DNA from 3 places in the Pseudoduganella albidiflava genome. Region 1 is predicted to be linked to each of the others. Evidence: predicted binding sites of a transcription regulator. Region 1 holds the regulator's gene; each other region holds the start of a gene.
What was found. Region 1 encodes sigma-54, which starts transcription at its own class of promoters, with help from an activator protein. Its sites were predicted from a motif close to TGGCANGNAANCTGCTTT; they were not measured.
Positions count from the first base shown of each region.

Region 2: the regulator sigma-54 is predicted to act here: its motif matches at 5,612-5,629, upstream of EYF70_RS25565 (flavin monoamine oxidase family protein).
Region 3: the regulator sigma-54 is predicted to act here: its motif matches at 2,681-2,698, upstream of EYF70_RS29345 (outer envelope protein).

Region 1 is NZ_CP036401.1:6,317,118-6,327,000, reverse strand. Features, by position in the region: gene EYF70_RS26325 (KdsC family phosphatase) at 1-440, shown strand, start outside; gene lptC (LPS export ABC transporter periplasmic protein LptC) at 680-1,273, shown strand; gene lptA (lipopolysaccharide transport periplasmic protein LptA) at 1,278-1,928, shown strand; gene lptB (LPS export ABC transporter ATP-binding protein) at 1,929-2,690, shown strand; gene EYF70_RS26305 (RNA polymerase factor sigma-54) at 2,729-4,204, shown strand; gene hpf (ribosome hibernation-promoting factor, HPF/YfiA family) at 4,345-4,701, shown strand; gene EYF70_RS26295 (enoyl-CoA hydratase/isomerase family protein) at 4,873-5,955, shown strand; gene EYF70_RS26290 (amidohydrolase family protein) at 5,963-6,979, shown strand; gene rapZ (RNase adapter RapZ) at 7,521-8,384, opposite strand; gene EYF70_RS26280 (cation:proton antiporter) at 8,425-9,678, opposite strand.
Region 2 is NZ_CP036401.1:6,147,729-6,157,611, forward strand. Features, by position in the region: gene EYF70_RS25545 (alpha/beta hydrolase family protein) at 1-266, opposite strand, end outside; gene EYF70_RS25550 (TonB-dependent receptor plug domain-containing protein) at 372-2,843, opposite strand; gene EYF70_RS25555 (RidA family protein) at 3,072-3,566, opposite strand; gene EYF70_RS25560 (c-type cytochrome) at 3,579-3,980, opposite strand; gene EYF70_RS25565 (flavin monoamine oxidase family protein) at 3,977-5,566, opposite strand; gene EYF70_RS25570 (TnsB C-terminal domain-containing protein) at 5,879-7,693, opposite strand; gene EYF70_RS25575 (DEAD/DEAH box helicase) at 7,880-9,883, opposite strand, start outside.
Region 3 is NZ_CP036401.1:7,043,283-7,053,165, reverse strand. Features, by position in the region: gene EYF70_RS29355 (ABC transporter ATP-binding protein) at 1-1,380, opposite strand, end outside; gene EYF70_RS29350 (GntR family transcriptional regulator) at 1,643-2,551, shown strand; gene EYF70_RS29345 (outer envelope protein) at 2,774-3,622, shown strand; gene EYF70_RS29340 (BMP family ABC transporter substrate-binding protein) at 3,641-4,726, shown strand; gene EYF70_RS29335 (nucleoside deaminase) at 4,911-5,393, shown strand; gene EYF70_RS29330 (cytochrome P450) at 5,397-6,815, opposite strand; gene EYF70_RS29325 (AraC family transcriptional regulator) at 6,952-7,827, shown strand; gene EYF70_RS29320 (lysozyme inhibitor LprI family protein) at 7,837-8,271, shown strand; gene EYF70_RS29315 (uracil-DNA glycosylase) at 8,282-8,944, opposite strand; gene EYF70_RS29310 (hypothetical protein) at 9,122-9,853, opposite strand; gene EYF70_RS29305 (helix-turn-helix domain-containing protein) at 9,872-9,883, opposite strand, start outside.

The DNA of each region.
Region 1 (9,883 bases):
ACGGTGCCGAGGGCGAAGCGTTCAAGACCTTCAACGTGCAGGATGGCCTGGGCATCAAGCTGCTGCAGGAATCGGGCGTGCTGACGGGGATCATCAGTGCGCGGCGTTCGCCGCAGGTGGTGGCCCGCGCCAGGGACCTGGCGATCGAATTCGTGCACCAGGGCGGGCACGACAAGCTCACGCCGTTCAAGGCGCTGCTGGAGCAGCTGAACCTTACCGAGGAGCAGGTGGCGTTCATCGGCGACGACGTGGTCGACATCCCGATCCTCTCGCGCGCCGGTTTCGCGGTGGCGGTGCCGAATGCGCGGCCGGAAGTGCTGTCGCGGGTCCATCACGTGACCGAACACCGCGGCGGCCACGGCGCGGTGCGCGAAATCTGCGAATTCGTGATGCGCGCCCAGGGCAGCTACGACCGCGTGATGGCCCAGTTTCTCGGGTGAGAAGTGAGGCAGGGGATACGGGCCCGGGAAGCGCAATGTTGTTCGGGTAAGCCCACCCCAGGTGCAAATTCCGGGGTCAGACCCGGCGGGTCTGACCCCAGCCCTTCGCTGTTGGGGTGAATGCATGCGCTTTCGATGAGTCAGGTACGCTTGATCCAACGGCGGTGGGGCAGAGAAGCAGGCCTTGAAGACGGGTCTGATGAATGGACATGAAATGACAGGAAGATAACGGAGAAGCCATGCGCAACCAGCGAACCGCACACCGCTACCGGCTGTCGATCGGCATGATACTCGCGCTGCTCGGCGCGCTGGGCTCGTTCTGGCTGCTCGAGCTGATGAACCGGGCCGGCGAGGACATGGCCGCCGGCATCAAGGTCGACGAGCCGGACAACATCGTCGAGCGCTTTTCCTACGTGCGCATGACGGAAACCGGCCAGCCCAGCTACATCATTTCGGGCGACAGGCTGACGCACCGTCCGTCCGACGACTCGTCGGAGATCGACAATCCCGTGGTGCGCAGCCTGTCGGGCGACAAGCCGCCGATGGATATCCGTGCCCGGCATGCCCGGGTCGACCAGGACAACACACGCGTCACGCTGACGAAGGACGTGGACATCCACCGTGCCGCGTCGCCCACCACGCGCGACATGCACATGGTTACCGAGAAGCTGGTCATCTACCCGGAGGAAGACCGCATGGAAACCGACCTGCCGGTGCGCATGGAAAGCGGCGGCGCCACCGCCACCGGCATCGGCATGCAGGCCAACAATGCCACGCGCCAGGTGCAACTGGGCCGCGGCACCATCGTGTATCCGCCGCGGGCGCGACAATAACCAGATGAACATCGAAATGAACATCGAGATGAACATCGAGACGAACAGCGTACAGGAATCGAAGATGAAGAAACTCATGATGGCGGCCCTCGTGCTGCTGGGCGCGGCGGGCTATGCCGCCGCCGAGAAGGCCGATTCGTACAAGCCTACCGAGATCAATTACGGCCGCCTCGACGCGGACGACGTCAAGCAGGTGTACACCTTCACCGGCGACGTGACGCTGACGCGCGGCACGCTGCGGATGAAGGCCGACAAGGCCGTGGTCACCTATTCGCCGGAGGGCTACCAGCTGGCCACGCTGACCGGCGGCGGCAAGAAGGTCGCGTTCCGCCAGAAGCGCGACGGCGAGGGCGACCAGTGGATGGAAGGCGAGGCCGACCGCATCGAATACGATGAAAAGGCCGAGCTGGTGAAGATGTATTCGAAGGCCAAGATCCGCCGCCTGGAAGGCAACAAGCCGAGCGACGAGGTGGAAGGCGAATTCATTTCGTACGACAGCCGCCGCGAGTTCTTCAGCGTGCGCAATACCAGCACCGGGGCCGACAAGCCGGGTGCCGGCCGCGGCACGATGGTGATCCAGCCCAAGCGTACCGCGCCGCCAAGCCCGGCGCCTTCCGCCACCCAATCGCCGGCCGCGCCGGCAGCGGGGAATTAAATGGCGCAGGCGCAGGAAAATTGCAGCAGCACGCTGATCGTGCGCGGCCTGCAAAAGAGCTATGGCAAGCGCCAGGTGGTGCATGACGTGTCGTTGCAGGTGGCATGCGGCGAAGTGGTCGGCCTGCTGGGGCCGAACGGTGCCGGCAAGACCACGTCGTTCTACATGATCGTGGGCCTGGTGGCGTCCGATGCCGGCACCATCGACCTCGATGGCACCGACATTTCCACCCTGCCGATCCACAAGCGTGCCACCCTCGGCCTGTCGTACCTGCCGCAGGAAGCGTCGGTGTTCCGCAAGCTGACCGTGGAAGAAAACATCCGTGCCGTGCTGGAGATCCAGAAGGTAAACGGCAAGGCGCTCACCAGGGCGGAGATCGACGAGCGGCTGAACGCGCTGCTGGCCGACCTGCAGATCGAGAAGCTGCGCGAGAACACGGCGCTGTCGCTGTCCGGCGGTGAACGGCGCCGGGTGGAGATCGCCCGCGCGCTGGCGACCAATCCCCGCTTCGTGCTGCTGGACGAGCCGTTTGCCGGCGTCGACCCGATCGCCGTCATCGAGATCCAGCGCATCGTGCGCTTCCTGAAGGAGCGCAGCATCGGCGTGTTGATCACGGATCATAACGTGCGGGAAACGCTGGGCATCTGCGACCGGGCGTATATCATCAACCAGGGCAGTGTGCTGGCTTCCGGCCGGCCCGACGACATCATCGCCGACGAGTCCGTACGTCGTGTCTATCTGGGTGAACATTTCCGCATGTGAGCGGCCTTGACCAGACCTCAACCAGCTCCTAATCAGCCATGAAACAGTCTTTGCAACTGCGTACTTCCCAGCACCTCGCGCTGACGCCGCAATTGCAGCAGTCGATCCGGCTGCTGCAATTGTCCACGCTGGAGCTGCACCAGGAACTGGAACAGCTGCTGACCGATAACCCGCTGCTGGAGCGGCTCGACGATCCGCTCGACCGCTCGGTGCGCCTGCTGGCCGATGGCGCGATCAACACGACGCAGGGGACCGGCGAGGCGCCACCGGAAGGCGGGCCGCCGCAGGATACGCCCGCCGCGCCGGAACCCGAGCCGTTCGATGGCGGCGAAGGCGAAGGCCTCGATACCGGCGCCGGCGATACCGACTGGAGCAGTGCCGGCAGCAGCAAGGGCCCGGACGACGACGATTCCCGTCCCCAGCTGGAAGCCAGCCACCGCAGCCTGCGCGAGCACCTGATGGAGCAGATGCGCGTGACCGTGCTGGAGGCGCGCGACCGGGGCCTGGTGGAACTGATCATCGATGCGCTCGACGATAACGGCTACCTCGAGGAAAGCCTGGAAGAGATCCACGAGCGCATGCCGGAAGAGCTGGAAATCGAGATCGGCGAATTGCGCACCGCGCTCAACCTGCTGCAGAGCTTCGATCCGCCGGGCATCGGCGCGCGCAACGCGTCCGAGTGCCTGGCGCTGCAGATCCGGCGCATGCCCGGCGTGCCGCTGGTCACGCGGCGCATGGCGCTGTGCATCGTTGAAAAACACTTGCAGTGGTTTGCCCAGCGCGACTTCAACAAGCTCAAGAAGGCGCTCGACTGCGACGACGAAGACCTGCGCGAAGCACAGGCCGTGATCCGCCAATGCAATCCGCATCCGGGCGCCGCCTTCGCGGCCGACGTGTCAGACTACGTGGTACCGGATGTGGTGGTAAAGCGGGGGCGCAACGGCTGGATCGTCACGTTGAACAACGACGTGATGCCCCGCCTGCGTGTCAATGCGCTGTACGCCAGCCTGCTCAAGCAGGGCAAGGGCGAAACGCAGATGAATGCACAGCTGCAAGAAGCAAAGTGGCTGATCAAGAATATGCGCCAGCGCTTCGACACGATCCTCCGCGTGGCGCAGGCCATCGTCGAACGGCAGAAGAACTTTTTCTCGCATGGCGCGGTGGCAATGAGGCCCCTTGTGTTGCGTGAAATAGCTGATACACTGGGCCTACACGAGAGTACTATCTCTCGGGTAACAACTCAAAAATATATGCTGACGCCGCATGGCATGTTTGAGTTGAAGTACTTTTTTGGCAGCCACGTTGCAACCGAAGCTGGCGGGGAAGCATCCTCGACTGCGATACGGGCGCTGATCGTGCAATTCACAGGAGCCGAAGACCCGAAGAACCCTTTATCCGACAGTAAGATTGCGGACATGCTGGGTGAACAAGGCATGGTGATTGCGCGACGCACTGTTGCCAAATATCGCGAAGCATTGAAAATTCCCCCGGTCAGCCTCCGCAAATCGCTATAGCAGCTCGTTGCAAGCGCATTTGCAAACCCCTTTGCAAGCCCTTGCGGCAAATCCTGGTAGTGCTTGGGTTCCTCTGCGCCGCCTTGCCTGTTTTGGCGGATAACGCACGAACCTGTTATATCTTCTTTAGGAGTGTGTGTATGAATCTGACCATCAGTGGACACCATATCGACGTTACCCCTGCCATTCGCGAGTATGTGCAGAACAAGCTGGAACGCGTTAGACGCCATTTCGATCAGCTGATCGATGTAAGTGTGATCCTGAGTGTAGATAATCTCACCGAGAAAGAGAAAAGACAGAAAGCCGAAATCAATCTGCGCATGTCGGGCAAGACCGTATTCGTTGAAAGTGTCGCCCAGGATCTGTATGCGGCCATCGATACTCTGATCGACAAGCTGGACCGCCAGGTCATGAAGCACAAGGATAAAGTGCAGAACCACAACCACGAAACCATCAAGCACCTGAGCGAGGCCGAGATCCCCGCATCGCCCGCATAACGACGGGCGCAGGTCGCGGTGGCAGAACTGCTCCGGTTCTGCCACCGCTGCAACCGCTACAACAGAAGGGCGCGCGATGCGCCCTTTGTTACGTCCGGGTCCAAGGTTTACGTCACACACGCCGCATCCATGGCTAGAATGAGGCCAATAACGACAACGATGCGAGACACCATGACCGACCACGTCCATACCAAGGTGCGTAACGGCACCGGCTTCATCACGCTCGACCGGCCCAGGACATTGAACTCGCTGTCACTCGACATGATCCGGGCGATCACCGGCGCGTTGCTGGCCTGGCGCGACGACGATGACATCGCGGCCGTAGTCATCCGCAGCAGCACCGACAAGGCGCTGTGCGCCGGCGGCGACATCCGCTTCTTCCATGCCGCCGGCGGTGCCACTCCGCAGGGCGGCAGCGCCCAGGTCGAGGATTTCTTCACCGAGGAATACGCGCTGAACTACCTGGTGCACTGCTTCCCGAAGCCGTACGTGGCCATGATGGATGGCGTGGTGATGGGCGGCGGCATGGGCATCGCCCAGGGCGGCCCGCAATGCGGCGTGCGCGTGGTAACCGACCGCACACGGCTGGCAATGCCCGAGGTGAACATCGGGCTGTTCCCGGACGTGGGCGGCAGTTATTTCCTGTCGCGCGCGCCCGGCAAGCTGGGCCTTTATCTCGCGCTGACGGCGCTGGCGATCGGCGCCGCCGATGCGCTGTACTGCGGGCTGGCCGACCATTATGTTCCCGCCGCCGAGCTGCCGTTGCTGGCCGACCTGGTCGGCTCCACGGCGGGTGCCGGGCTGCGCGAAGCGGTCGCCATGTTCGCCCGGCCGCTGCGCGGCGAGGCGGGGCCGTCGGAGCTGCAGGCGCACCGTGCGCTGATCGACGACCATTTCGCGCACCGCTCGGTGGCCGGCATCGTTGCTTCGCTGCGCCGCGACGATCATCCGTTCGCGCAGAACGCACTGGCCGCGATCGCGCGGCGTTCCCCGCTGATGCAGTGCGTGACAGCCGAGATGCTGCGGCGTGGCGCCACGATGGGCATCGCCGATTGCCTGCGCATGGAGCGCAACCTGGTGCGCCGTGCGTTCGAACATGGCGAAGTGATCGAAGGCGTGCGTGCGCTGGCGATCGACAAGGACCATGCGCCCCGCTGGAATCCGCCATCGCTCGAGGAGGTAAGCGATGACACCGTGGCCCGCTTCTTCGAGCCCGCATGGCCCGCATGGGCCCATCCGTTGCGCCACCTGTGAGCCTGCCATGAAACGCCGTGATTTCCTTGCTTTGCCTGCCGCCGCCGCCGCAGCGCTTGCGCTGCCCGCATGGGCCCATGATGCACCGGTTGCCGCACCGCAGGCCGCGGCGCCGCCGGTGGACGCTCCGCTGGTGGACCACCACCAGCACCTGTTCAGCCCGGCGATGGCCCGGCTGCTCGATACCGGCGCCGGCGGGCCTTCGGTGATCACGGCGAAGGATCTGGTCGCGCTGCTCGATACCGCCGGCATCCGGCGTGCCGTGCTGCTGTCCGTCGCCTATGTATGGGGAAGCCCGGCGCGCAAGATCGAGGACGAGCTTGCGAAGGTGCGCGCCGAGAACGACTTCAATGGCGCCCAGGCCGCGCTGTATCCTGGCCGGCTGCTGGCTTTCTGCAGCATCAACCCGCTGAAGGACTATGCGCTGGAAGAACTGGAGCGCTGCGCCGCGCTGCCCGACCTGAAGCATGGCTTGAAGCTGCATTTCGGGAATTCGGACGTGCAGCTGGAGTTGCCCGAACACGTGGCGCGGCTGCGGCAGGTATTCGCCGCGGCGAATGCGAAAAAAATGGCGATCGCCGTGCACATGCGGGCGTCCATTTCCAGGCGCCGTCCGTACGGCGCCGCGCAGGCGCGCATTTTCCTCGAGCAGCTGTTGCCTGCCGCGCCGGACGTGACGGTGCAGGTCGCGCACCTGGCCGGTACCGGCCCCGGCTACGGCGATCCGCCGTCCGATGAAGCGCTGGGCGTGCTGGCCGACGCCATGGCAGCGCGCGATTCCCGCACGAAACGCCTGTGGTTCGACGCTGCCACGATGGCCAATCCGGAGATCACCCCGCCCCAGCGGGAACAGCTGGCGAAGCGCATCCGGCAGATCGGCACCGAGCGGATCCTGTTCGGCTCGGATGCGGCCGCCGGCAAGAACCTGCGGCCGCGCGAAAGCTGGGCCGCGTTCCGGCAACTGCCGCTATCGGAGGCGGAATTCAAGCGGATCGCGGGGAACGTGGCGCCGTATATGCGGTGATTTTTTGGTGTGCGCCTGCAAGCGCACACTCCTTTGCATCGCCTAGTGCTGTTCCCGATGGCGAAACAGGGAATTCGCGGAATGTATTCCGCGCCTGTGTAGCGGTGTGCGCTTGCAAGCGCACACTCCTTTGCACCGCCTGACTTAGTGTTGCTCGCGGTGGCGAAACAGGGAATTCGCGGAATGTATTCCGCGCCTGTGTAGCGGTGTGCGCTTGCAAGCGCACACTCCTGTGCATCGCCTGACTTAGTGTTGCTCGCGGTGGCGAAACAGGGAATTCGCGGAGTGTACTCCGCGCCTGTGTAGCGGTGTGCGCTTGCAAGCGCACACTCCTTTGCATCGCCTAGTGCTGTTCCCGATGGCGAAACAGGGAATTCGCGGAGTGTACTCCGCGCCTGTGTAGCGGTGTGCGCTTGCAAGCGCACACTCCTGTGCATCGCCTGACTTAGTGTTGCTCGCGATGGCGAAACAGGGAATTCGCGGAGTGTACTCCGCGCCTGTGTAGCGGTGTGCGCTTGCAAGCGCACACTCCTTGCATCGCCTAATGCTGTTCGCGATGCCGCAACACCACCCGCTCGCTCGCATTGAAATGCCGTGCGAGCCGCTCGGCCATGTAGACGGAACGGTGCTGGCCGCCGGTGCAGCCGATGGCCACGGTCAGGTAGCTGCGGTTGTCCGTCTTGAAGGCGGGCAGCCATTTTTCGATGAACCCGCGGATGTCGCCGAACATTTCCTCGGCGCTCGGCTGTGCATCGAGGAAGGCGATCACGGGCGCATCGCGGCCGTTCAGCGGGCGCAGCGACAGGTCGTAGTACGGGTTGGGAATCGCGCGCACGTCGAATACGAAGTCCGCGTCCTGCGGCACGCCCACCTTGAAGGCGAACGATTCGAAGAACAGTGTCAGCGGTGCATTCTCGCTTTCGACCAGCTCCTTGATCCAGGCGCGCAGCTTGTTGGCGGAAATTTCCGACGTGTCGATCACGTGGCCCAGTTGCTCGATCGCGGACAGGCGCTCGCGCTCCTCGCCGATGCATTCGATCAGCGTGCGGCGCGCGGCCGGATTCTTGCCCGGATGGAGTTCGTGCGACAGCGGGTGGCTGCGGCGGGTTTCCGAGAAGCGGGCCACCAGCGAATGGGTGCTCGCCGTGAGGAACATGATCTTCACGTCGTGCCCCAGTTCGCGCAGCTTGCGCACGTCGCCCGGCAGGCTGGAGAGCGAGGCCGCGCTGCGGGCGTCGACGGCCACGGCCAGCGCCGCGGTGCCATCCTCGGCCAGCGTGGCAACGAGGTTTGCCAGCAGGGCTGGCGGCAGGTTATCTACACAGTAATAGCCGGTGTCTTCGAGGACGTTCAGGGCCACCGATTTGCCCGAGCCGGAAATGCCGGTAATGAGGACGATGCGCATGGGCGCATGATACCTCAAAACGGCAGGGGTACGGACGGTCTCAGCGCCGCCAGAAACGATCGAGCAGCGGCGTCACGCTGGTACCGTGGACAACGATCGACAGCATGATGACAGCGACCGTAATGCTGATCAGGCTGCGCGCCAGCGGCTCCGGCAAGCCATGGGTGATCGCATACATCAGGTAATACAGCGAGCCGATGCCGCGCACGCCGAACCAGGCGATGATGACGCGTGTCCGCGTGCTGCCACGGCCGAGTGTGAGAAGCACGCTGGCGGGGCGCGCCACCGCGAACAGGAACAGCGCGGTGGCCCAGCCGCGCCAGTCGTCGAGCCAGTACACGGCGGCACCGCCCAGCAGCAGGACCAGGGTCAGTTCCGACAGCCGCTCCAGGTGCTCCTTGAACAGCAGCGAATTGGCGGAAATGGTGTCCTGCACGGGCTCGACGCCATTCTCGGTGATGATCGCCTTGCCGCAGCGCGCCGCCAGCGTCAGCTCGGTCTGGCGCAAGGCCACGCCGGCCGCGAACACGGCGAGGAAACCCCACGCCTGCACCGAGACGGTCAAGCCATACGACACGGCGATCAGGCCCAGGCCCATCAGGTCATCCAGCACTTCGTGCTGCGGCCGGTAGCGGCGCAACGCATGGCTCAGCCGCGCGAGGCCGGACCCGCAGGCACAGCCGATCGCGATGCCGCCGATGGTGCCCCACAGCAGCTCCATGCCGAGCCAGTGCAGGCCATGCGGCCCCAGGTCATGCAAGCCGAGCAGGCCCAGCCCCAGCATCACGAACGGGAAGGCGCTGCCATCGTTCATGCCGGCCTCGGAGCTGAGCGAAAAGCGCACCGGATCCTTGTCGCCGGCATGGCGCAGCTGCACGTCGCTCGCCAGCACCGGATCGGTGGGCGCCAGTATCGCACCGAGCAGGATGCCGGCGCCGAGCGGCAAGTCCAGCACGTAATACGCGAACAGGGTCATCAGCAAGACCGATATCGCCATCGCCAGCCAGGCCAGGCGAATCGACGGCAGCCAGCGCGGGATCGTCACGGGGACGGGCATCTTGATGCCTGCCGAGAACAGCGAGATCAGCACGGCCACTTCCGTCAGGACTTCGAGCAGCGGCGCTTCCACGAGCGGATCGAAGGACAGGATGCCCAGGCCGAGCGGCCCCACCACCAGGCCAACGGCGAGGTAGATCATCGCGGACGTGAAAGGGAGATGAGCGATCGGCGTTCCCCACAATCCGCGCGCCAGCATCAGGCAGCCGATCAGGAGGAACCACTGGAAGGTCGGCATGGAGGAGTACCAGGACTGCGAGGCCCGATCTTACCGGCTCACGGCCCAGCGTGGCGCCAGCGACAGCGGAGCAGGAGTGGAGCAGGGGTTTCGCAGAGCACTGCTCTGTGCCTGCGGAACGATGTGGCCATGCATGGCCACAGCTTCACCGAGCATGCTCGGTGCTGCGGAACGGTGCACGCTTGCAAGCGTGCACTCCTTGGCA
Region 2 (9,883 bases), 170 kb from region 1:
TCCTCGTCATGCCGGCGGTATTCGACGTTCCACACTGCGATGCCTTGCGCGGCCAGTACACCGGCCATGGCGCGCATCTGCGTGATGCCGCCGTATTGCACGGTCCAGCAGCCGCCGTGCACCAGTACCGCCACGGGAAACGGCCCGTCACCGGCAGGCAGGAACAGCTCGACGAATTGCGACGGCGCGGGGCCGTACACGATGCGCGTGTCCGGCGCGGGGCCGGCCAGCGCAAGATAGTCCTGCAAGGTCATCGGAGAAGTCATGGCGGCCAATGAAAAACGGGGCAGTGCGCAGTATAGCGCCCTGCCCCGCCGCGTCAGTTTCCTGCTGCCGCCTTACGCTCCCTCATGCCCCCTTAGAACTTGAACTTAGAACTTGAAGCTGGCGCGCGCGTAGTAATAGCCGCCATTGATGCCGAACGGCGAGAACGACGGGTACTTCGTCACGCCCGCGTTGTCCAGGTTCGCGCGGTACACGGCCATCAGCTCCGCATTTACCTCGTCCGGATACTGGTTGAACAGGTTGTTGGCACCGGCCGACAGCGTCCAGTTCGGGTTCAGCTTGTAGCTCACTTCAAGATCCGTGATCGCCGTGGTGCCGATCTCGTTCTTGTAGTACGTGCCGCCGTTCGGCGAATCCCACGTATGGGACTTGCCGTAGATCGCCTCGCGCAGGTTGACGGTCCAGGCACCGGCGCGCCACAGCGCACCGATGTTGACGCGGGTTTTCGGCGACGCGGTTTCCAGGTTCGAGATCGCCGTGCGGTCCAGCAGCGTCTGCGGCTGCAGCTGTGCCGGTGCCTGGTTGATCTTGGTGACGCGCACCTGGTTCCAGTTGGCCGCCAGCGACCAGTCCACGCGGCCGTACTGGCCATAGTTGCTGTTCAGCGTGGCCACCAGTTCCAGGCCGCGCGAACGGGTGTTGACGGCGTTGGTGAAGATGTTGATGCCCGTTTCGCTGACCGTCGGATCGAGGATGTTGCCGTTGGCGAGGATCGCTGCCACCACCGCCGGCGAGTTCACCGCGCCGCCCGAGCCGTACACGGAACCGGAACCCACGATGCGGTCGCGGATCTTGATCTGGTAGGCATCCAGCGTGACCGACACGTTGTTGGCGGGGTTCAGCACGATGCCGGCCGACAGGTTGGTCGAGGCTTCCGGCTTCAGGCCGTCGATGCCGACCAGCTTCGCGCCCGCCGAATTCGGCGCCAGCTGCACGAATGCGCTGGTGGGGCCCACGTTGGTGGCGGAGTAGTACGACTCGGCCAGCGTGGGTGCGCGGAAGCCGTTCGAGTACGTGCCGCGCAGCGCGAAGGTCGGCGTGAAATCGTAGCGGCTGGTCAGCTTGCCTACCTTGGCATTGCCGAAGTCGGAGAAGTGTTCGTAACGCGCCGCCAGGTCGACCGTCAGGCCGGCGATCGGGAACATGATGAAGTTCGCGTAGACCGCCTTGTTGTTGCGGTCATGCTTGCCGGCGTCCGTCAGCGAGAAGCCGGGGTACGATTGCGAGCCTTCCTTGTAGCGCGAGAACTCGTCGCCGGCCTGGATTTCATATTCGTCGACGCGGTGCTCGAGGCCCAGCGCGAACGTCGACGGTTTCGCCCAGCCCATGTCCATTTCGGTCGACATGTCGAAGTTGTTGGTCCACTGGCTGGCGATGAACGTCCCGGCATGGAATACGGTCGGCGTGAAACCGGTATCGCGGTACAGCGACACGTTGGCCGAATCGACCACGCCGATTTCCGCCTTGTCGCGGCCATACGTGGTCGACAGCTCCCAGTTCCATGCGCCGCCGAACTTGCCGCGCGCGCCGGCCGTGAACGCGTAGTCGATCTCCTTCATCGTCTCCTTCGGGCTGAAGCCGAGCGGATAGACTTCCGGCAGGCGGTTCGGCATGCGGTAGTTCTCGTAGGCGCGCGCTTCCTTCTTGCCCCACGTGGCGAAAGCGTACAGCGAGGTGTCGTCGTCGATGTCGTAGCCGGCGTTCAGCGCCAGCGTATTCAGGTGATACTGCGCATCGCCGGCGATCTTGTTCAGGTGCGGATAGCCGGGTGCCTGCAGCAGCGGCATGCTGGCGATGTTCTGCGGGGCCGTCACGCGCGGGTCGATGTTGCCGCGGTCGCTGTAGCCGTGGTAGCGCGATTCGCCCGTGAGGCTGAGGAAGCCCTTGTCCGTCAGCCGGAAGCCGATGTTGGCGGTGCCGTCGCCCGTGTGGCCGCCGCCGTCGACGTAGGCGCCGCCGTTCACGTTGCCGGACAGGCCCTGGTTGTTCGACTTCAGGATGATGTTGACCACGCCGGCGATGGCGTCGGTGCCATATTGCGCGGCGGCGCCATCCTGCAGCACCTCGATGTGGTCGATCGCGGCCACGGGAATGTAGTTCAGGTCAGCCGCCGCGCCACCCTGGTACGGGCCGCCCAGCACGGCCAGGTTGGCGGTGCCGTGGCGGCGCTTGCCGTTCACCAGCACCAGCGTGTTGTTCGGCGACAGGCCGCGCAGCCGCGCCGACAGCGTGAGGTTCGCCGTGTCGCCGCCGAAGGCCTGGGCGGTGAACGACGGGATGTTCTGTGCGATGGCCTGGATCAGGTCCGGCTGGCCGGTGCGCTGCAGCGAGGCCGCGTCCAGCACCTGGATCGGCGAGGCGCTGTTTTCCGCTTTCAATCCGCTGGCCCGGGTGCCGGTAACGATCACGGCGCCCATCGAAACCGGTGCGCCGGCGGCACCGGCCACGTTTTCCGCTTGCGGTTCGGGCTCCGGTGCGCCGCCCGGTTCGGCGGCGAGCGACAATCCGGTATGCAGCAGCATGGCGGCGGCGCCCGTGGTGATGATGGCCTTGTGCATGGTGATTCCTTTTCTTTTATTGGAGATGGAAAAACGGGTGCAGCGAAAAACGGGCGTAAAGGGTCCTCCTGCCGGCGCGGATGCCGGCAGTTTCCCCGGACCTTGACGGCCCTTGAAGCGTCAGCTGACGTAGTCAGTCCATGAACTCAGCCCATGAAGTCAGCTCATGAACTCAGCCCATGAAATCAGCTCATGAACTCATTTCATGAAGTCAGCTCATGAAGCCAATTATTTTTTGGCGGCGACGACCTCGATCTCGACCAGCCAGCCGGCGGAGTTCAGCCCGGCCACCGTCATGACCGCGCGGGCCGGCAGGTTCGGCTGCGGGCCGCCGAAGAATTGCGTGTAGCCTTCCATGAAGCCCTTGACGTCGCCACGGCCGCCCTTCGACGGGTCGCCCACCAGGAATACCTGCATCTTCACCACGTCGCCCATCGTCAGGTTCATGCCCTTCAGGATTTCCTCGATCTTCTTCAGCACGCCCACGGTCTGCGTCTTCGTGTCGCCATAGGCGGCGATCGTGTCGGGGTTGGCGGCCTTGTCGATCATCGGCGGTACCTGGCCGCTGATGAAGTGGATCGTGGCGTTCGGTGGAATCGTGACCGCCTGCGCGATCGGGAAATCCGAACCGGGAATCTTGTGGCGGACGATGTCCTGCGCCGTGGCCGAAGCGGTAACGACGGCGGCGGCCATCAGCAGGGTGGCGGCGATATGCTGTTTCATGAAGCCTCTCTTTCAGTGTTTGTTGGACATCTGTCCGGCCGAGACCACCCCGGCCGAAATTTCGGTGCGCAGCGCGGCGACGTCCCCTTCGGGAATGCCTGGCGCCTGGTTGCCCCAGCTGGAGCGTGCATAGGTCAGCACGGCCGCGATGTCGCCATCGGTCAGGTTCTGCGAAAAATCGGGCATGCCGCCGCGGCCCTTGAGCAGCACGGTCGCGGGGTCCTTCGCCGGCCCCTGAACGAACGCGTTGCCGGCCAGCGCGGGGAAGGCGCCGGGAATGCCCTGGCCGGTGGGCATGTGGCAGGCCGCGCAATTCTTCTGGTAGACCGCCTTGCCGTCGGCGGCGCTCGCGTGCAGCGGCGTGGCGGCAGTGAAGCCGACGAGCGCCATCAGTGCGGTGACGTTATGCTTCATGCCATCGCCCTTTCATGGATGCGCGCCATCTGCTGCCACGCCGATTCGATCGCGCCGGCCTGCCAGCCCGTCAGGTACGACAGGTGTTCACCCGCCAGCAGCACGCGGCCTTCGCCTTCCAGCAGCGCCGGATAAGCGTTCTTGCGGCTTTCGTCGTTCCACTCGGCCCAGCCGCCCAGGTTGTACTGCACGCGGTGCCAGGCCACCGAGAATGCGTTGTCGAACGCATCGCGGTAGGCCGGGAAGATCTTTTCGCCGGCGGCCAGCGCGAACTCGGCCCGCTCGGCGGGGGTCAGGCCGCTGACTTCGATCGCCGCGGTCTGGTAGTTGTAGTAGCCCAGCACCACGCCCTTCTTCTTCTGCCAGCTGGTCGACGGCAGCGAGATCGTGTTGATGCCCTTCATGTCGGTCAGCACGTGGCCGCCGTAGATATGGTCATCCTCTTCCCAGAAGCGGCGCTTCATCTGCAGGCCGATCTTTCCGACCGGCGCGTAGGCCACCGACTTGATGGCGGTCTTGAAGCCGTCCGAGAAATCGGTATCGACCATGCGCAGCGTGGAGAGCGGCATCGTGCACAGGCAGAAGTCGGCCGTGACGGCGCTTTCCTTGCCCGATTTGGTATCCTTGAAGGCCACCGTCACGCTGTTCTCGCCGTGGCTGATCTTGCGCACTTCGGCGTTGTAGCGGATATGGCGGCCCACGCGCTTCTCGAACGCCTTGGCGATCGCGTCCATGCCGCCCACCGGCTGGAACATCGTGTTCTGCATCGGGTAGTCCTGCACCGCGCTGTAGATCTTGCCCACGCCGGAAGCCAGCAGGTCATGGAAGGCCAGCGGGTCGGAGAAGGCGCCCGGCCCGGGGCTTACCCCGGCGCCTGGATTGACGGCGAAGCCGCGGCCGCTGCGGCCCTTGTAACTGAGGTCGCCCGCCGCGAGGTGGCCTTCGTGCTTCAGGTAGTCGAGCAGTGCACGCTGGTCGTCGCCGGAGAGCGCCTTGTCGAGCTGGTGGTCCTGCACCGACTTGGCCAGCAGTTCGGCCACGTGGCCGCGCATGTCCGCCTTGATCTGCGCGGGGCGCAGGCGCTGCTTCGACAGCGGGCCGCCGTTTTCCAGGTAGACGAAGGAGTGATCGTTATCGTTGACCATCACTTCCAGCGGCACCTCGAACAGGCGCGTGTAGTGCAGCGTGGACTGGTGGTGCAGCGGGATACGCCAGGGGCCGTGGTTGATGTATTCGCCTTTCTCGAAAGCGCAGCGCTGCGTTTCGCCACCCAGTTCGGTCAGCTCGAAACCGTTGCGCGCGGTCTGGCAGCGGCCTCCGGCGAAACCGCGCGCTTCCAGTACCTGCACGCGGTAGCCCAGCTTGGCCATCTCGTAGGCGGCCGTCATGCCGGCCAGCCCGGCGCCCAGGATCACCACCGACTTGCCCTTGCCGCTGCCGGTCAGCGCCGGTGGGCCGGACATCGTCGATGCGATGCCCATGCCCCAGGCGTTCATCGCATTGAGCAGCAGCCCGGTACCGCCCACCGCGGCGGCACGGTACAGGAAATCGCGCCGTGTTACCGCCTTCATCAACCCTTGTTTCATCGCTGCCCCTTCTTGTGTAGGTGAACATGCTTGCACATGGGTATCTAAGCAATCGGTATGCCACTGCCTGTTCGGTAAGCACTCTTTTTGACGAGGCGAATGAAGTGGTTTCGCGCGTGGAGGCCGGCGCGCGCACGCATCGGCGACCGCCATCGGTGGCAGCAAGCAATCGCAGCCCTGCCAGCGTCCAGACATTGTTTGGCGCAGGGTGCGGCATCAAAGTCGCTGCGGCATTGCGCAGTGCACCAGTGCGGCGCACGAAAAAAAAGCGCGCCGGGCGGCGCGCTGAAAATACAACGAGGGTGAAGGAAATCAGCCGACGAAACCGGCGACGATGCGCTCGAAGCTGGGATGCTGCCCGGCGGCCGGCGCGCGCCGGAGCGGGGTTTCCGGGCGGGTGAACGGTTGGGCCGCCGCGATGCCGCGCTGCACCGGCTGGCAGGGATGGAAGCGCATCGGCGCGGCCGGGTCGGGCAGGTAGACGCCGTCGCCCGGAGATTCGCCATGTTCGTCATGCGCCACGCGCACGACCCAGCGGCCGCGCTGGCGCGCCCGCTCGAACCAGCGTTCTTCCACCGCCTTGGCGCAGGTGTACAGCTGGCCACCCAGGCTGATGCCCTCCTCCGTCACCAGCGCATCGTGCAGCGGCAGCAGCGCGCAGTGCACCAGGTCTTCCGCATACTGCTTCAGCGCGGCGCCCCGTTCGCGCACGCCCCAGTCCCACAGCTGCAGCGGTGCCGGGCCCACGCCATTGCCGCTGCCGTTACCTATTCCTTGCAGGTTGTGTTCCAGGATGGCGTCGATCACGAGGCGGCGGAATTGCTGGAGGTCGAGTGCGCCGTCCAGCGGGCCCAGTTCGGAAGACAGCGCGGGCGCCATGGCCGGCGCGTCCGCACGCAACAGCGCGAAGCGGCGCTCCAGCGCGGCCCGCGCCGGCACCTCGGCCGGAATCCCGGTTACGCAGCGCACGCCGAAATTGTCCTGCAGCGCGCGGCCGCCGTCGCCGCCGGCCAGCGCACCGGGCACCAGCAGCCGCTCCGGCAGGTGGCGGCATGGCCAGTCCTGCGTGGCGATCACGCGGCCATGGCGCAATGCCTGGCGCGGCTTGTCGGCTGCGCAGTTGGCCAGCGCCATCAGCGCATGGCGCCATGCCGGCGCTTCCAGGCTGACGTGGAACCCCGTGACCATGCCGGAGAACATGTCGCTGACCAGATAGATGACGGGCCGGCCAGCCAGCCGGCGGCGTTCGCCACCACCCAGCAGCTGCACGTCGGCCCGCACGGCGGCAACCTGGAAGGCGGCACCGGGCCGCCCTTCGGCTTCCACCTGCGCATGCGGTGCCAGCGGCAGCGGGCGCGGCGCGGGCCGCAGGATACGGCCCTGGTCGAGCCAGTAGCTGAACTGCCCGAAGCTGGGCACCTCGTCGCTGCCGGCACCCCGCACCACCTGCAGCGTCTCGGGCATCACGCGGCGTTCGCAGAAGAACTCGCGCAGCATGGCCTCGTAGGCACCGCGCCGCGAAAAGCGCAGGCCCGTGTACGTGGCCGCGGCCACGCGGAAGACCCGGCGCATCGGCTCGTCGACATTGATGCCCTGCGGCGCGCCTTCGCGGCGCGGGCGCCCGCGCTTGATGCCGGCGGTGGAGGAGCGTGTCTTGCCGCGCGCGCCGCTGTTCGAGTAATCCGGCAGCAGCGCATTCGGCGTCTGCCCGCGCTGCCAGTAGCGGCGCAGGTAGCGGTAGATCGTGGGGTGCGACACGCCATGGCGCGCTGTGTACTCGGCGATCATCTGGCCGCGCCGGCGCGATTCGTAGATGCCCGGTTCGTCGGCGGTCAGTGCCGCGACGATGGTCCAGGCCCGCTCGCGCAGTGCGATGTGACTGGGCTTGGTGGTTTCCTGGTCGGCCACCACCAGCCATGGGTCGTCTGCCAGGCGCCGGGCGCGGCCGGCGGCCAGGTCGGCTTCCAGGTCGGCCAGCCGTGCCGGCTCCACGTCGCAGCCTTTGCCGTCCATGTCGAACAGCCAGGCCAGCGTGCGCGCCGGGTCGATCCACAAGACGCGGACCGTGCGCCGCCGCGGCGTGCCGTATTGGAGTAAATCGTTTCGCAGTAAGGTATGCAACAACATCCGTCCTCCCCGCTGAAGAGAAGTAAATACAGATGTATATGCAATTACCGGGCCAGCCCTTCCTGAGGGTGGCCCACAGGCATTTCAGGGCTGAAATGCCTGCCGGCGGCCGCGGCGGGCCTTATTGTGGTGCAACCAGGGCACCGCGGCCGTGCACAGGGCACGCCGCGGCACCGAAGCGGTGGCTCAGCGCTTCGCTTTTGGCTTGGCGGCCGGCTTTTTCGGCGGGGTGTGCTTGCCGGACAGCGGCGGCATCGCATCGGCCTTGCTGATCTTCAGCTGCTGGCCGCCGACCCAGACCTTGCCCAGGTGCTTGAAGATCTCGTCCGGCATCCCGTCCGGCATTTCCAGCACGGTGTGGTCTTCGAAGATCTCGATGCGGCCGATGTAGCGCGCTTCCAGCCCGCTTTCATTGGCGATCGCGCCGACGATGTTCGACGGCGTGGCTTCATGTTTCGTGCCGACCTCGATCCGGTAGGCGCGCATGGCCAGGCCGTCCTGCGCCCGCTCGCGTTTCTTTTTCTTCGGGGCTTCGTCCTCGCTGACGGCATCGGCCACCACCGCATCCAGGCCTTTCGGTGCGGCAGCCCGTTCCTCGCGCGGGGCCTTCGGTGCCGCCGGCCGCTCCTCGCGCTCCGCTTTCGCTTTGGGCGCGGGTTTCGCTGCCGGGGCGGCAGCCTGGGCCGGTGCCGCGGCAGGCTCGCCATCGCGGCGGATGCGCATCGGCCGGCCCGCCACGCGCACCTGGGTCAGGGTATCCAGCACGTCCGGTGCCAGGTCGGCGGGCATGTCGAGCACCGTGTAATCCTCGAAGATCTCGATGCGGCCGATGAACTTGGAGTCGACGCCGCCTTCGTTGGCGATCGCGCCCACGATGTTGCCCGGCTTGACGCCATCCTCGTAGCCCACTTCGATGCGGTACGTGGCCATGCCCGGCTCCGGCTCGCGGGCGATGCGCTCCTTCTTCGGATACGCCGGGCGCTCGCCACGTTCGGGCCGCTCGAAGCGGTCGCCGCGGTCGCCGCGTGGGCTGCGCTCCTCGCGCTGCGGAGCGGCCGGACGGCCATCCTCGTGCCAGCCCTTCTCGGCCTTCTTGTCGAGCAGCAGCGGCGCATTCCCGCGCGCCATCATCGCCAGCGCGGCGGCGATTTCACTGGCCGGCACGTCGTGCTCGCGCTCGTATTCCTCGACCAGCGACTGGAACTGCTCCAGGCCGCCGGCGGCCAGCGTTTCCGTGATCTGGTCCTTGAAGCGCGCGATGCGCACGTCGTTTACGGCCTGCAGCGTGGGCAGCTCCATCTGCTTGATCGGCTGGCGCGTGGCGCGTTCGATGGTCTTCAGCAGGTTGCGCTCGCGCGGCGTGATGAACAGGATCGCCTCGCCGCTGCGGCCGGCGCGGCCGGTACGGCCGATCCGGTGGGTGTAGCTTTCGGCGTCGTACGGCACGTCGTAGTTGACGACGTGGCTGATACGCTCCACGTCCAGCCCGCGCGCGGCCACGTCGGTGGCCACCAGGATGTCGATCTTGCCTTCCTTGAGCTGGCCGATGGTGCGCTCGCGCGCGGCCTGCTGCATGTCGCCATTGATGGCGGCGGCCGAGAAGCCGCGGGCGCACAGGCGCTCGGCCAGTTCTTCGGTGCCCAGCTTGGTACGGTTGAAGATGATCATGCCGTCGAACGGCTCCGCTTCCAGGATGCGGGTCAGCGCGTCGAGCTTGTGCATGCCGGACACCAGCCAGTAGCGCTGGGTGATGTTCTCGGAGGTGGTGGTCTTCGCGGCCACCGTGATTTCGGCCGGGTCGCGCAGGTAGGTGTTGGCGATGCGGCGGATCGGCGAAGGCATCGTGGCCGAGAACAGCGCGGTCTGGCGCGACCCCGGCGTTTCCTTCAGGATGCGCTCGACGTCGTCGATGAAGCCCATGCGCAGCATCTCGTCGGCCTCGTCGAGCACCAGCGTTTTCAGCTTCGACAGGTCCAGCGAGCCTTTATCCAGGTGATCGATCACGCGCCCCGGCGTGCCGACGACGACGTGCACGCCGCGGCGCAGCGCGGACAGCTGCGGACCGTAGCTTTGCCCGCCGTAGATCGGCAGCACGTGGAAATTCGGGATGTTGGCGGCATAGCGCTGGAATGCTTCGGCCACCTGGATCGCCAGTTCGCGGGTCGGTGCCAGCACCAGGGCCTGCGGCGT
Region 3 (9,883 bases), 730 kb from region 1:
GATCAGCATCGCCGCGCCGATGTCGACACCCCACGTGGGCTGCGCGAGCACCATCACCCTTGGTGCCAGCGCGATCTCGCGGCCGACGATGAATTTCTGCAGGTTGCCGCCGGAGAGGCTGGACGCCGCCGCGCCGGCGCCGGCGCATTTCACCTTGAAGCGGCTGATCACGCTGTCGGCGAAGTCGCGCACCGCGCCACGCCGGATCAAGCCCCCCGTGAAGCCACCCGCCAGGCCACTGCGCAGCATGCCGGCGCCCTCGGCCAGGTAGCCCGTCAGCAGCGCATTGTCCGCCAGCGACATGCCGGGAACCGCGCCGCGGCCGAGCCGTTCTTCCGGCACGAAGCCGAGGCCGAGCCGGCGGCGCGCCGCGGCGTTCAGCCGCCCCGCTTCGATGCCGCACAGCCGGATGCCAGCCGCACCGCGCAGCGGTACCTCGCCGGAAATCGCCTTCATCAATTCCTGCTGCCCGTTGCCGGAGACGCCGGCCAGGCCGACGATTTCGCCGGCATGCAGGTCCAGCGTGATGTCCCGCAGGTCGGTACCGAATGGATCGGGGCTGGGCAGCGACAGCTTGTTCAGCGCCAGCCGCACCTCGCCCGGTTCGCGCGGCGCCAGCGTGCAGGTGGGCAGGTCGCCACCGATCATCAGTTCGGCCAGTTCGTGCGCCGTCTGCGTGCGCGGCGTGGCGGTACCGGATACGCGGCCGGCGCGCAGCACGGTGGCGCGGTCGCACAGCGCCTGGATCTCGTCGAGCTTGTGGCTGATATAGAGGATGCTGACGCCTTCGGCCGCGAGCTGGCGCAGGGAGACGAACAGCTTCTGCACCGCATCGGGCGTCAGCACCGAGGTCGGTTCATCCATGATCAGCAGGCGCGGCGACTGCAGCAGGCAGCGCACGATTTCCACGCGCTGCCGCTCGCCGACGGACATGCTGTGCACGCGCCGTTCCGGGTCGAGCGGCAGGCCGTAGCGGGCCGATACTTCGCGGATGCGCGGTGCCAGCTTCGCTGGCGTGATCCTTTCATCGAGCGCCAGCGCGATGTTCTCCGCCACGGTCAGCGTTTCGAACAGGGCGAAGTGCTGGAACACCATGCCGATGCCGAGGCGGCGCGCGGCGGCCGGCGACGGGATCGTGACCTGCCTGCCTTCCCACAGGATCTCTCCGGCGTCGGGCCGCGTCACGCCATAGATCATCTTCATCAGCGTGCTCTTTCCGGCGCCGTTCTCGCCCAGCACCGAATGGATTTCGCCCGACATGACGGCCAGGTCCACGCTGTCGTTGGCGACCACGGACGGGTAGATTTTCGAGATGCCGAGCAACCGCAGCCGCGGCTCGGTTCGGTGCGGGCCGGGCGGCGCTGGCTGTGGTTCGTTCATCTGCGGCTCCATCGGGGTAATGGCACAGTCCGTGCAAGTTGCATGCCAACGGCTCCGCCCGGCATCCGGCCGGGCGCGCCCATCCAGGATACGCCATCGTCCATTTTGTATACAAACTGCACCAAAAAATGTGCACTATTGCCCCACTATCGTGCATCCGATATGGCGCGGCCCCGGCCATCGCGTGCACGCTTCGTGCTTTCCCATTACGATCGCGTGCGGATCGACCCCGCCCGATCCCGAACCGATGCGGAGACTGCCAATGACCAAGCACACCCCAGCGGAGCGCCCACCCGGCCGCCCCGCGCACGCCGCCGATCCGGCGGCGGACAGTAACGCAACAAGCAATGCCGTAAGCAAGGTAGCAAGCAAGGTAGCAAGTAAGGTAGTAAATAAGGTAGTAAACAAGGTCACCAGCAAGGCAGCAAACAAGGTGACCGGCAAGGAGGCAGGCAATGCGGTGGAAAACGCCGCCGGCACGGCACCAGCCAGGAAGCGCGGCGCCGCCGCGGTCGACCTGCGCATCTACAGCGCCGTCGTGAATGCCGTGATGGGCCACAAGCTGCCGCCGGGCACGCGGCTGGGCGAGGCCGAATTCTGCGAACTGTATGGCGTGAGCCGCACCACGGTGCGCAAGGCGCTGCAGCGGCTGGCGCATGACCATATCGTGGTGTTGCGCCCCAACCGCGGCGCGGTGGTGGCATCGCCCTCGCCGCAGGAAGCGCGCGACGTGTTCACGGCACGCCGCGCCATCGAGCGCGAGATCGTGCCGCTGGTGATCCGCAACATCACGCCCGCCTCGATCGGCCGCATCCGCGCCGCGCTCGACGCCGAAGAACAGGCACGCCGCAGCGGCGACCGCACCGCCTGGATCCGCCTGGGCGGCGAATTCCACCTGCTCATGGCCGAACTGGCGGGCAACGCCGTATTGCAGCGCTTCATGGTGGAACTGGTGTCGCGCTCGTCGCTGATCATCGCCGTCTATGAAAACCCGGGCGCGCCGATGTGCGGCAACCACGAACACCACGATCTGCTGGCGCTCATCGAACGGGGCGACGTGAAGGGCGCCACCGCGCTGATCGAGCACCACCTGGCGGAAATCGAGGCACGGCTGCATTTAGGCACACCGGAACGCAAGTTGAGCCTGGCCGAAGCACTGGGCGGGCTCTAGAAAATTGTATACAAAACGCCCCAAAATTGTGTGCATAATGCACCGGCAATGCACATCGGCAGCGTTGGAACGACCCGTCCTGGTGCGGCGTTACACAGCGGCGGACATTTCGTAGAGGAGACAGCGGGGTGGCCCGGTACTTGCTAAAGGTACTGTCGTGTTGCATGCAATCGATCGGCACATTGGATGCAATCCGTTACACAACACTTACAAGGACCCCGCATGAAGACCATTCGTTTTGCTGCTACCTTCGCCCTCGCCGCCACCTGCGCCAGCGCCGCCCACGCCGCCGACTGGAGCGATACGGCGCTGAGCTACCGCTACGGCTCGAAGTTCTCGGAGCCCTACAACGGCGCCGACATCGTCAAGCACGTGGTGAACTTCAGCCATGCCAGCGGCTATAAGTACGGCAGCAATTTCTTCAGCATCGATTACCTGATGTCGGACGAAAACGACCCGTCGGCCGTCGGCGCCCGGTCCGGCGCCCACGAAGCCTACGCGCTGTACCGCCACACCCTGGACCTGGGCAAGGTCACCGGCAAGAACCTCGCCTTCGGCCCGGTGCGCGGCGTGGGCATCACGGCCGGTTTCGACATCAACAGCAAGACCGATGCGGGCTACAACTCGAAGAAGCGCATGCTGGTGCTCGGCCCCACGGTGATGTTCGACGTGCCGGGTTTCCTGAACGTGAGCCTGGTGGCGTTGCATGAATCCAACGCTCCGTACAACGGCTTCACGCAAACCTCCACCAACCGCTACCGCTACGACACCCACGCGGCGCTGTTCAGTTCCTGGAGCATCCCGATCCCGAACGTGCCGCTGGAATTCGAAGGCTACGCGAACTACATCGGCACCAAGGGCAAGAACGAGTTCGGCGGCCCGACGGCGGTGGAAATCAATGTCGACATGAAGCTGATGTACGACGTGAGCCCGCTGCTGGGCGCCAACCCGAAGACCTTCAAGCTCGGCGTGGCCTACCAGTACTGGAAGAACAAGTTCGGCAACCCGTCCGATACCGTTCGCGGCGCCACGGCACGCACGCCGATGGTGCGTGCCGAATACCATTTCTGACCAACCTGAAAGAGGAACATCATGAATCGTCGCAAGCTGCTCGCCCTTGCCAGCCTGTCCGCCGCGCTGTCGGTGGCCGCCATCGCACCGGTGCAGGCACAGGAACCTCTGAAGGTGGGCTTTGTCTACATCGGCCCGGTCGGCGATGCGGGCTGGACATACGCCCATGAACAGGGCCGCCTCCAGATGGAGAAGGCGCTGGGCGGCAAGGTGAAGTCCACCTACGTGGAAAACGTGCCGGAAGGCGCGGATTCCGAACGTGTGATCCGCAAGCTTGCGGCGGATGGCAACAAGCTCATTTTCACCACCTCGTTCGGCTACATGAACGCGACGGAAAAAGTGGCGAAGGCTTTCCCGAACGTGGTGTTCCAGCACGCCACCGGCTTCAAGACCACGAAGAACATGGGCGCCTACGAGGCGCGCCTGTTCGAAGGCTCCTACCTGCAGGGCATCATCGCCGGCAAGATGACGAAGACGAATACGCTCGGCTTCGTGGGTTCGTTCCCGGTGCCGGAAGTGATCCGCAACATCAACGCCTTCACGCTGGGTGCGCAAAGCGTGAACCCGAAGATCAAGACCCGCATCATCTGGGTCAACAGCTGGTATGACCCGGCCAAGGAACGCCAGGCGGCGGAAACGCTGATCGCCCAGGGTGCCGACGTGCTGACGCAGAACACCGACTCCCCGGCCACCCTGCAGGCCGCACAGGAAAAAGGCAAGTACGCCTTCGGCTGGGATTCGGACATGCAGCGCTTCGCGCCGAAGGCGCACCTGACGGCCAGCACCAACCAGTGGGGTGGCTACTACACCGAAGTGGCGAAGGCCGTGCTGGCGGGAACGTGGAAGACCGGCCATGTGCACGGCGGCCTGAAGGAAGGCATGGTCAAGATGTCGCCCTTGAACACCGTGGTGCCGGCCGACGCGGCCAAGCTCTTCGAAGAGAAGAAGGCGGCTTTCGCGGCCGGCACGGCGGTACCGTTCACGGGCCCGATCAAGGACCAGTCGGGCGCCGTGAAAGTGGCCGCCGGCGTGCAGATGCCGATGAAGGAACTGATGTCGATGAACTTCTACGTGCAGGGCGTGGAAGGCACGATTCCCAAGTAATGATTCACGGGGAATGATTCCGGGGTCATGATTCCGGGGTATTGATTCCCGATTGATTCCCGCGCGATTCAACACGCGCTACGGGGCGGCTGATCCCGCCCCGCTTTTTTTTCTGGGCGGCAAATCCCGCCCCGCTTTTTTTGCTGGGCGGCTGATTCCGCCCCGCTTTTTTCGAGAAGAATCCATGACTGAACCGACAGCGCGCGACCACCAGTTCCTCACGGACGTGCTCGCGCTGGCCCAGCGCTCGCGCGACGAAGGCCATCACCCGTTCGCCGCCATCATCGCGGATGCCGATGGCAACGTGATCGCGCAGGCGATGAATGCCTCGAGCAGCGACCGCACCGCGCACGCCGAGATGAATGCGCTGCGCATCGCCTCGTCGCAGCACTCGCCGGACAGACTGGCCGGTGCCACGATGTACACGAACGCCGAACCCTGTGCGATGTGCGCCGGCGGCACCTACTGGAGCGGCGTGGGGCGCGTGGTGTACGCGATGTCCGAAGCCACGCTGCTGTCGCTGACCGGCAGCGATCCGGAAAACCCGACCCTGTCGCTGCCCTGCCGCCAGGTGTTCGCCGCCGGGCAGCGGCCTACCGAGGTGATCGGGCCGCTGCGCGAGGACGAAGCGAAGATCGCGCACGCGGGCTTCTGGCACAAGGCCTAGGCGTTATTCCGCCCTGGGCCGCAGTCGCATCGCCATCGGCGTCGGCCCCATCACGAACCCCATGACCTCGGCCGGTTCGCTGCGATCGCGTGCCCGCACGCCGGCGATGTCGAAACGGCCCAGCAGCACGGCCATCGCCACCTTCAGTTCCATCAGCGACAGGTAACGCCCCGGGCACATGCGCGGCCCGGCGCCGAACGGCAGTGCCACGCCCTTGTCCACTGTGCCGGCCAGCCAGCGTTCGGGATCGAAGCGCAATGGATCGGGGAAGGCCTTGTCGCCCACGCTGTCATGCCGCATCACGCACCACAGCAGCGTGTCCTTCGGCAGGTGCACGCCCAGCACCGTGGTGTCGCGCATGGCCTGCAGCGGCAGAAACGGTGCCGGCGGTTTCAGGCGCATCGCTTCCAGTGCGCAGGCGTCGAGGTAGTCGAGCGCAGCGATGTTTTCCACTGTCAGTTCGCGCGCATGCTGGCGCACTTCGGCCTGTGCGCGCTCCAGTGCCGGCGGGTTTTGCCACAGCAGCCAGATCAGCCAGGCCAGCGCGCTCGATGTCGTGTCTTCGCCGGCCAGCAGCATCGTCGAGACGTTGCCCGCGACGGCATCGTCGTCCACCCCGCTGCCTGGCTGTTCGGCCGCGGCCAGCATGGCCTGCAGCAGGTTCGCGGGGTGCTCCCGCAGCGCCGGCTCGGTCGCCATCGCGGCCCGCGCGGCGGCAATGAAACCATCGGTGGCCTCGCGCACCGCGCGCACGCTGCGCTCCAGCCGCCGGTCCGCCGGCAGCCTGCACCAGCGCCAGTAAGCGAACGGCAGCAGCGAACGGCGCGCGACACCCGCCAGCACGGTTTCCACGTGCTCCTGGATCGAGTCGCCGCCACTCTCGAGCGTGTTCACGTCCGCACCGAATGCAAGGCCGGCGATCACGTCCACCGCGTAGCGCTTCAGGTCCGCGTTCAGGTCGATGTCACGGTCGCCGGCTGCCAGCCAGCGGGCTTCCAGGCGCTGCGCCACCTGCACCATGCGGTCGAAGTAGGCGCGGATCGCCGTGGGCGAGAAGGCATGCATCACCATGCGGCGCTGGTCGCGCCAGACGTCGCCCTCGGCCAGGAACAGCCCCACGCTGCCACCCAGTTCCGCCGACACCTCGGCCGTGATGGCGGGACGCCGGAAGCCATCCGGCCGGTCGCGCAGCAGCGTCATGATGGCCGCGCTGTCGGACAGCACGACCACCTCGCTCGCCCCGATCCGCGCGCGGAACATGGCGCCATATTCCCGGCTCCAGCGTTCCATCGCCAGGTGGATCGTGGCGGGCTTCAGCTGCAGCGCATTGCCCAGCAGTGGCAGGCCGCGCGGACCGGGCAGGTCGGCGATGGCGCGCGGATGGGGCGTCGGCTGGGGCATGTTCACGGCGGCGGTTGTCATGCGGTCTCCTGTGCATTCGATGATGCCAGTGTGGCGCCCCGTGCGCCGGCGGTCTTGAACGTTTGCGACATGATGGCTGGGATTTTCAGAATTAGCGCATGGACAGAACGACATCGCGCCGCGATAGAATCGGCCCATGACAAACCAAGCCATGACTGCGCCCTTGCCGCCAACGGTCGCCCGCCTCGTCGCACCCGGCGTGCCGCTTGCCTCGTGCATTCGCGGCTACATGCTGCGCAGCACCCTGGACGTTTCCCTCGCGCCTGCCCAGCGGCTGAACCGCTTCCCTGCCACGCCATTCTGCGCGATCACCTGGATGATTGTCGGCAGCGGCGAGCTCGTCGAACCGGCCACGCCGGGCGCGGTGGCGCCCCAGGGCGCCGCCGTTTTCTCCGGCCCGCGCACACGGCCATGCGTAACAGGCAATCCCGGCCCGGTGCACACGCTGACGGTGCTGTTCTTCGCCGATGCGCTGCACGCGCTGACGGGCCTCGACATGGCCACGCTGCTCGATACCATGGCGCCGGCCGATACCGTGCTCGGCGACGAGTGGCACGAAGTGCTGGCCGCGGTGGTGGTGGCGCCCGATGACGACGCGCGGATCAGCGTGTTCGAAGCGTGGCTGGAACCGCGCTGGCGCGCAGCCCGTGGCGCGACGGGAGCCAGCGCATGGCTGCCGGCGCGGGACTGGGTGCAGGCGCTCGCGGTGCGCGCCGCGGCCACCGGCGCCGGACGTAGCGCCCGGATGGCCGAACGGCGCGTGCGGGCCTGGGCGGGGCATCCGCTGCGCACGCTGCGGCGCTTCGCCCGCGTGGAAGAATCGCTGCTTGCCGCGCGCGACGAGCACCAGGCCGGCCACGTGTCGCTGTCGGATGTCGCGCTGCGCGGCGGCTATTCGGACCAGGCGCACCTGTCGCGCGAAGCACGCGAGCTGATCGGCAACAGCCCGCGGGAGATCATCCGGCTGGCGGAGACGGATGAGAGTTACTGGCCGTACCGGATCTGGTGGTAGGAGGAAAACATGTGGAGAAAGTTCATTCTTGCCTGTGCCTGCGCGATGGCCTTCACTGAAGTTCATGGCGAGCCGCAAGTGGATGCGGCTGCCGCGGTGCTCGAACAATGCGACGAGTTTTCCCAGGCCGGCTTTCGGGAATGCCTGCAACGCAAGGTGCGTAACAGCTTGAAATCGCTCGCCCGGGCCGAAGCCAGGGCAGCGATCTCAGTCGAGCGATGGGATGAAGATGAGCAGTACATCGCGCGTGCCCGAAGCCGGCTGCGTGCATCGAAAAACGCTTTCGTGAAATACCGCGACGCGCAGTGCGCATTTGCCACGTCGCTCGGCGGCGGAGCGATTGGCGCGGCCCTGGAAATGCGCCGGCTGGCATGTGTCTATGGCCTCAATACAGAACGTACCGTGGCGCTGAAGCGGCTGACGGAGACCATGCCACTCGAATAACGGCGCCTGCTCACCCCCAGGCAATCGGCTCCTTGCCCTGCTCCCGCAAATAATCGTTCGCCCGTGAAAACGGCCCGCTGCCGAAGAACCCTTTGTGCGCCGAAAATGGCGACGGGTGCGGCGATGTGATGACGAGGTGCTTCGCCGTGTCGATCAGCGCCCGTTTGGCGATCGCGTAGCTGCCCCACAGGATGAACACCAGATGCTCGCGTTCTTCGGACAGCGTGCGGATCGCGGTATCGGTGAAGGTTTCCCACCCCTTCCCCGCATGCGAACCGGCGGCCCGGGCGCGCACGGTCAGCACGGCGTTCAGCAGGAACACGCCCTGCTCCGCCCAGTCGGACAGGTCGGTGCGCGTGCGCCGTATGCCCAGGTCGCTTTCCAGTTCCTGGAAGATGTTCTGCAGGCTCGGCTGCGGGCGGTTGCCGTCCGGGACGGAGAAACAGAAGCCCATCGCGGCGCCGGGCGTATGGTACGGGTCCTGCCCGAGGATGACGACCTTGACCTGGTCGAACGGCGTGAGGTCGAAGGCCCGGAAGATGTGCTTGCCCGGCGGGCAGCATTGGCCGGCGGCGTACTCGGCGCGGACAAAATCGGTGAGTTCGGTCCAGTAGGGCTTCTCGAACTCGGCGTGCAAGTGCTGCTTCCAGGATGGCTCGATGCGTACGGTCATGGTCGGGTCCGGATGTGAAAACGGCGGCCCGGGGGCCGCCGTCCGTACAGACAGATCAATGTCGAGCCAGCGTCTCGCCAGGTGACCGCGGTGGATCGCAGCTCGGCTGTGTGCAGCGGAGCCCCGATTATACGGCCCGTTGCGTGAACGACCCGCAGGCCACCGAAGCGTACAGGGTCACCCTGGGGAACCGGGCTCGATCGACTTGACCACCTTGCCCTGTTCATCCAGCATCTGGATCTGCGCCTTGCCGTCGGCACTGACCAGCAACAGCATCCTGGTGCGGCCCCGGGCATCCTTCAGCTGCAGCGACGACCCTTTGTCGCCGGTATTGCCCAGCCAGACGCGGTTGGCGCCCAGGCGACCCTCCTCTGTCAGCTTGTTCCAGTAGGGGCGCCGCTCGGCTTCCGGCAACTTGCGCGCTTCCTCGCGGAACCTCGTCAAGTCATCCATCGACGTCACCTTGAAATCCGGCACATCGTTGATGAGGACAGCCGTCGTCTGGCGGCTGGCACTGTCGTGGCTCAGTAGCTGCAGCGCCTGGTCCTGGCGGAAGCGGTCGAAGGTGAGGGACAAGCCGGACGACACCTGGCCGTCGGCGCCGATACTGCCTTTCTGGATCAGGCCGCCGTTTTCCGTACCTTCTTCATTGATGAACAACATGCCGGCAAAAGATCGCCGGTCCGGCCGGGCGCCCTCCTTCCCCTGCTTGAAATCGCCAGGGAACCGGGCCCTGTTTGAAATGACCAGGCGCTTGGTACCGTCCGGCTCGACGATATTGATGCGGCCCACGGTGATTTCATCGAAGGTCTGCTGGCGTTCGGTCTTGGCGCCGGTCAGCGCGAACACGGCGGCCAGGGTGGCTGCCATCGTCGTGGCACCGCTGAGGAAAGTCCGGATCTGCGACATGTGAATCTCCTTGGTTGGTCAATGGGTTTT